DNA from 2 places in the Sphingomonas sp. So64.6b genome. Region 2 is predicted to be linked to the other one. Evidence: riboswitches for the same ligand, from Rfam matches in the RefSeq annotation. Region 2 holds a riboswitch; the other holds the start of a gene.
The links. Region 2 has a riboswitch for cobalamin ahead of G4G27_RS02700 (TonB-dependent receptor). Riboswitches for the same ligand answer to the same signal wherever they lie in the genome.
Positions count from the first base shown of each region.

Region 1: it holds a riboswitch for cobalamin, as region 2 does, so the genes downstream of both, metE (5-methyltetrahydropteroyltriglutamate--homocysteine S-methyltransferase) here and G4G27_RS02700 (TonB-dependent receptor) in region 2, are expected to answer to the same signal.

Region 1 is NZ_CP048817.1:4,903,949-4,907,363, forward strand. It holds gene ugpC (sn-glycerol-3-phosphate ABC transporter ATP-binding protein UgpC) at 61-1,170, opposite strand; cobalamin riboswitch at 1,508-1,733, shown strand; gene metE (5-methyltetrahydropteroyltriglutamate--homocysteine S-methyltransferase) at 1,841-3,415, shown strand, end outside.
Region 2 is NZ_CP048817.1:578,475-581,889, reverse strand. It holds gene G4G27_RS02705 (ABC transporter substrate-binding protein) at 1-124, opposite strand, end outside; gene G4G27_RS02700 (TonB-dependent receptor) at 124-2,037, opposite strand; cobalamin riboswitch at 2,176-2,386, opposite strand; gene putA (bifunctional proline dehydrogenase/L-glutamate gamma-semialdehyde dehydrogenase PutA) at 2,659-3,415, opposite strand, start outside.

The DNA of each region.
Region 1 (3,415 bases), 730 kb from region 2:
TTCTGTAACCGGTTACACGGGGTGCTGCCAGCGTTTTTTAAAAGAGATTGATCCGCTTCGTCAGGCGGCGGCGCTGGCCGCTTCTGTCCGTGGCCGGGCCAGCGCTTTGCCTTCGGCATCGAACAGATAAAGATGCTCGCTCGGCAAGCCGACCGCGATGGTCGCGTCGACCGCCGGCCGCTCGGGCAAGGCGCAGATCAGCGGCTCGTTCAGCCCGGCAAGATCGAGATACCCGAAATGCGCGCTGCCCAGCGATTCGACGAAGCGCACCACCGTCTCGATCCGGTTGACCTCCCCGTCGATCGCGAAATGCTCCGGCCGGATGCCCAATGTTACCGCCGCCCCCGTCGCCAGCGGGCTCGCATCGATCGCGGTATGGATCTCGGTCCCGCCCGCCAGTCGCACCACCGCACCGCCCGGCGCGTTCGACACCAGAACCGCCGGCAGCAGATTCATTTTCGGCGACCCGATAAAACCCGCAACGAAGATCGTGTCGGGATGCGCATAAAGCTCGGCCGGGGTGCCGACCTGCTCGATCCGGCCGGCCGACAGCACGACGATGCGGTCGGCCAGCGTCATCGCCTCGACCTGGTCGTGCGTGACATAGATCATCGTCGTGCCGAGCGTCTTGTGCAGCCCGGCGAATTCATACCGCATGCGCACGCGCAGTGCCGCATCGAGATTGGAGAGCGGCTCGTCGAACAGGAACACCTGGGGCTGGCGTACGATCGCGCGGCCGATCGCGACGCGTTGCCGCTGACCGCCCGACAATTGCTTCGGCTTGCGGTCGAGCAAATGGCCGATATCGAGCGTCGCCGCCGCTGCCTCGACCGCCGCGTCGATTTCCGCACGCGGCAGATGCTGCAGCTTCAGTCCAAAGGCGAGATTCTCGCGCACGTTCATATGCGGGTAGAGCGCATAGGATTGGAACACCATCGCGATGCCGCGATCCGCCGGCGCCACGTCGTTGACCACGCGTCCACCGATCGACACCTCGTCCGCGCTCAGATCCTCGAGCCCGGCGATGACTCGCAACAGGGTCGATTTGCCGCATCCCGAGGGGCCGACGAACACGACGAACTCGCCGTCCGCGATGTCCAGGTCGATGTCGCGCAACACCGCCGTCGTCCCGAAGGATTTCGATGCGCCCGCCAGCCGCACGTCCGCCATTCAGCCTCTCCCGCCGACGCTGATCGCCGGTCGCAAGCGTTCAAGTAACCGGTTACACGGCGGGGCGCTATCCCCAGCTGATATGGCTTGAAGCGATCAGGTCACCGCCTCACGCACCCGCCGTTCGTTTCGACGAAGTCGAGAAACAAGCCACTAGCGTTGCGCAGGGTTTCTCGACTTCGGCCCAGAGGGCCGAAGTTTATCCTGAGCGCCTGCCTTGGCAGGCAGTCGAAGGGCTCGAAACGAACGGAGTGAGGGAGGGTAGCTCGAAGTGTTAATGATAACATAACAATATAAAGATATCTTTATATCACACTTGACGCCGCGCTCATTCGCTGGGATGCTTGGGTGTCGAGGTTCTCCGCGGGCATGTCGTTCGTGGAGCTAAGACGGGAAGCCGGTGCGGCCATGGAGCGATCCATGGCCAATGCCGGCGCTGCCCCCGCAACTGTAAGCGGCGAGCGGCGGCCATCAAGCGTCACTGGCGGTGCGAACCGCCGGGAAGGCCAGGCCGACGTGACGACCCGCGAGCCAGGAGACCTGCCTCGTCACGATAACGTCCACCGGCGGGGTGCCCGGGCTGGTCGCTTGTGTGTCGTGACCGTTTCTGCCGGGCGCGCGCGCTTGTGTCCGTGCCCGGTCCCTCGCCCTTCATCGGGGTATGAGGAAAATGACCGTCACGATCGCCACATTGGGTTTCCCGCGTATCGGCCCGCGCCGCGAACTGAAATTCGCGCTCGAACGCTATTGGTCGGGTAAATCGAGCGAAGCCGACCTGCTCGAATCCGCCGCCGGCCTGCGCACCGCCGCCTGGGCGCGCCAGCGCGCGCTTGGCACCGACTGGCTGCCCTCCAACGATTTCTCGCTTTACGATCATGTGCTCGACACGAGCATGATGCTCGGCGCGATCCCCGAACGCTATGCGTCGGCCGACGGTGATGCGACCCTCGCCACCTATTTCGCGATGGCGCGCGGATCGACCGGCGACGGAGCAGCGGACTGCGGTCACGCCCATACCCGGGGCGGCGGCGAGACCGCGCTCGAAATGACCAAATGGTTCGACACCAACTATCATTACATGGTCCCCGAACTGGTCGCCGGACAACGCCTCGCGCTCGGGTCGGCCAAGATCGTCGAGGATTATCGCGAGGCCAAGGCGCAAGGTTTCGAGACTCGCCCGGTGCTGCTCGGCCCGGTCACCTGGCTGTCGCTGGTCAAGGGCCGCGATGTCGATCCGTTCGACTTTCTCGACCAGGTCGTCGGCCTGTACGGCGCAGTGCTCAGCCAGCTTTCCGCCGCCGGCGCCGAATGGGTGCAGATCGACGAGCCGTGCCTGGTGCTCGACCTCAGCTATCGTCAGCGCCATGCCATTGCCCAGGCCTATGCCCGGCTGTCGCGCTATGGCGTGAAGCTGATGCTGACGACCTATTTCGGCGGGCTCGAGGACAATCTGCCGTTCGCGCTGACCTTGCCTGTCGCCGGCCTGCACGTCGATCTGGTGCGCGCGCCGGAACAACTCGGCGCGGTGCTTGCCGAGGCGCCGAAGAGCCTGCTCCTGTCGCTCGGCGTGATCGATGGTCGCAATATCTGGCGCGCCGATCTGCCCGCCTTGCTCGACCTGCTCGAACCGATCGCCGCGACGCGCGACCTGATCCTCGCGCCATCATGCTCGCTGCTGCACACCCCGATCGATCTCGCGCTTGAAACCGGACTCGATCCGGAGGTCGCACAGTGGCTTGCCTTCGCGGTGCAGAAGATCGAGGAGCTCGGCATCCTCAAACGCGCGCTCAATGACGGCCGCGACAGTGTCGCCAAACCGCTCGCGGCATCGGCACGGGCGGCGGCCAATCGCCGCACCTCGCGGCTGATCCACGACGCGGCGGTTGCCGCGCGTATTGCCGCGGTCACACCGGATCTGCTGCAGCGTCGCTCGGCCCATGCGCCGCGCCGGGCGGAGCAACAGGCGCGCCTCGCGCTGCCGCTTTTCCCGACCACCACGATCGGCTCCTTCCCGCAAACCGCGGAGGTGCGCCAGGCTCGCTCGCAACATGGCAAGGGCCTGCTCGACGACGCGGCCTATGACGCGTTCCTGCGCGAGGAAACCGAGCGCGCAATCCGCTGGCAGGAAGATGTCGGGCTCGACATGCTGGTGCACGGCGAATTCGAGCGCAACGACATGGTGCAATATTTCGGCGAACAGCTCGCCGGGTTCGCCTTCACGCGTCAGGGTTGGGTGCAAAGCTAT
Region 2 (3,415 bases):
CCAGCTCGATCAGGATCGCATCGGCACACGGGTTGGTGGAGACGATCCCGCCGCGCGCCACATGTGCCGGCTGAGCGCAGCCCGCGAGCATGATGGCGAACAGCGGGATCGCTCCGCGCCTCATCAGTCGAACTTCACGCGCACGCCGCCATAAGCCGCGCGGCCATAGGTGCCATAGCCATAGACGGTGCTGTACTGCTCATCGAACAGGTTATCCACGCGGCCATAGATTTCAAACCGGTCGGCAATGCGGATCGAGGCGCGGAGGCCGGCCAGCACATAGCCGTCGAGACTGCGCGTGTTCGCAACATCGTCGAAGCTGTCGCCGACCTGGGTCAATGTGGCGCCGGTCGACAGGCCGAACGACCAGTCATAGTCCATCGATACGCTGACCGCATCGTCCGCACGGCGCGCCAGCTTTTTATCAAAACTCGCAGGGTCGAGCGAACGATCGCGAGCGTCGATATAACTATAGGCCGCAGTGAAGGTCAGCGCATCGACCGGGCGCAGCGCGAGCGTGAATTCCGCACCCTTGGCCCGGGTCTTGTCGATATTCCGATAATTGCCAGTGAAAGGGCCCGTAGCGAAAAAATCGATCTGATCGCGGGTATCACGCTGGAACAGGGTCACGGATGCCTTTGCCCGCCCTGCGAGCAAGGACTGGTCGACGCCGATATCGTAGCTGCGTGACCGTTCAGGCCGGAGCAGATCATTGCCGCTAAAGCCATCGTAAAGCTGATAGAGTGACGGCGCCTTGAACCCTTCCCCATAGCTCAGTCGAAAATTGGTGGCGCCGTGATTGGGCGAATAATTGGCATTCGCGCCGAGGGTCGTCGCGCCACCGAACTGGCTGTGATCGTCGTGGCGCACACCAGCCGTAAGCGAAAGACCCGCAAGCGGCTGCACCACGGCAAGACCGTAGACGCTGTCGGTATTGGCCTTCCGATGATCATCCGATCCAAAGCCGGCAAAATCATATTCCGGCTTTTCATGCTCATAGCCGAAGATCAGCTTTGCCTGCTCGATAGGCTGCAACACACCCTGATATTCGAAGCGTAGGTTTTTGCCGGAATAGCCGTAATCGGGCGTATTCGAGCGTACGAAATAATAGTCTCGGTCATGCTTGAACCAGGTCACCGCGAAGCGGTTCTTGAGCAGGCCATTGAACAGTACCGCGTTGACCCCGGCATAGCCGATATATTGCTTTGACTTGCTTACATCTGTGCTGTCGGCCGGTGCACCGAAGAAGCTGTCATAATCGAGATCGGCGTCAATATAATAGCCGCGCAGATCGAGGCTGATATCGTCGCTGAACGCGACCCTCAGCTTCGCATTTGCGGTCAGGTTCTTGTAGCCGTCCTTCTCGGTCGCACCGAATGCCTTGCTCGCCGAAGAGATACCATCGGTATCGAAATAGGAAATGCCGGCACCGCCCGAAAACATGCCACTACCGCCGGAAATATCGGCTTTGGCGTTGACGGTGTTGCTATAGCCATAATCGGCCGACGCATGGGCCGCCAAGCCATCGGTCGGACCGGCGGTCATCACATTGACCACGCCGCCGATCGCCTGGCTGCCGAACGCCACCGAGTTGGAACCGCGCAGCACTTCGATGCGCTGAATGTTGCCGACCAGCAGATTGCCGAAATCGAACATGTCGCCGATTCCGCTCGGGTCATTGACCTTGACGCCGTCGATGAGCACCAGCGTCTGGGTGGTTTCCGCGCCGCGCAGCGACACGCCAGTGACCGTCCCGGTGGTGCCGGCGCGGTTGAAACGTACGCCAGGCGTGGTCGCGATCAGGTCGGTGACGTTGATCTCCTGACGGCGGCGGATCGTGTCGGCATCGATTACGGTGATCGCCTGGCCAACCTGGTCGACCGGCTGTTCCACTCCGGTCGCGGTGACGACGATTTCCTTTTGCATCGCATCGGCGATGATGATGCCTTCGCCTTCAGCCGGCACTTCCTGTGCGAAAACGGGAGTCGCGGCGAACAGAGCCGCAGTAGTCAGCAGAATCTTACGGTATTCGAACATGGTATGCCCCTTTGCATGGGGCCATGTACCGGATGCCGTGGAGCGACAGCCGGCCAATGGCCCGGTCCATGTCGCTCGCTCAAAGGTTCGCCCCCTTTGGGGTTTCGCCCTCGTCCGCCCGGGTCTTCCCGCCCGCGCAGTGGATCGACTGTGGCGGGCAGGTCTCCTGACTTCCGGGTCGTCGCCTGCGTTCCGCCTTCCCAGGCCCGATCGGCCCAGTGGCATGAATGGAACACCGGCTATCCGGTTACAGTTGCGGGAACAGCGCCGGATTGGCGGACCTGCAGGTCCACGCACCGAACTTCCCTTTTGCTTCCCGTCTCCGGGAACCCGTCACGACGCGGGCCCTACGCCGCCCGTCGTCGCAGTGCAACCATCCGTCGCCGACCGCGTTAGTAAATTTGGAGGAAAGAAAGAGGATAACGAGCCATTCGCAGCTCATTCCTTGAAGGAACTGGTCGTGAGAACATTGGTGTTGAAACATCTTCCGCCCGAACTGCCGCATGACGACAGACCCATGGCGCCGGGCAGCGGCCTCGTCATCGCAGCCGCCATTTCGATCCTGCTTTGGGCAATGATCGCGGGCCTTATCGCGATAGTATGAAGCGACTGGCGGGCGAATCAGCTCGCCAGCAACGTCGCATTGCCGCCGGCTGCGGTCGTATCCACGCATAGGGTTCGCTCGGTTGCGAAACGTGCGAGATAATGCGGCCCGCCCGCCTTCGGCCCCGTCCCCGACAAGCCTTCGCCGCCAAAGGGCTGGCTGCCGACCACCGCGCCGATCTGGTTGCGGTTGACATAGACGTTGCCGACCCGCGCTCGCGCGACGACGCGTTCGATCGTCGTGTCGATCCGGCTGTGCACGCCAAGGGTCAGACCGAAGCCGGTCGCGTTGATCGCATCGATCACCGCATCAAGACCGTCGGCCGGGAAGCGCACGACATGAAGCAACGGGCCGAAATGCTCCTGTTTCAATGCCGCGATACCAGGAATGGTGAAAGCGGCAGGAGCAACGAAGTCGCCTTTGCTCGCAGGAAGCGCGAGGCGGCAAACCGTCGAACCAGTCAGTTCGTCACTGTGCTTCTGCAAGGATTCGCGCGCGGGCGCGTCGATCACTGGCCCCACATCGGTCGATAGCTTGCGCGGATCGCCGATCGTCAGCGCCTGCATCGCACCGGTGATCATTTCCAGCACGCCATCGGCGATATCGTCCTGCAGATAGAGCACGCGCAGTGCCGAGCAACGCTGCCCCGCGCTCTGGAATGCGGACTGAACCACATCGCGCGTGACCTGTTCGGGCAGCGCGGAGCTGTCGACGATCATCGCATTCTGGCCGCCGGTTTCGGCGATCAGGGGCACGATCGGCCCGTCGCGCTGC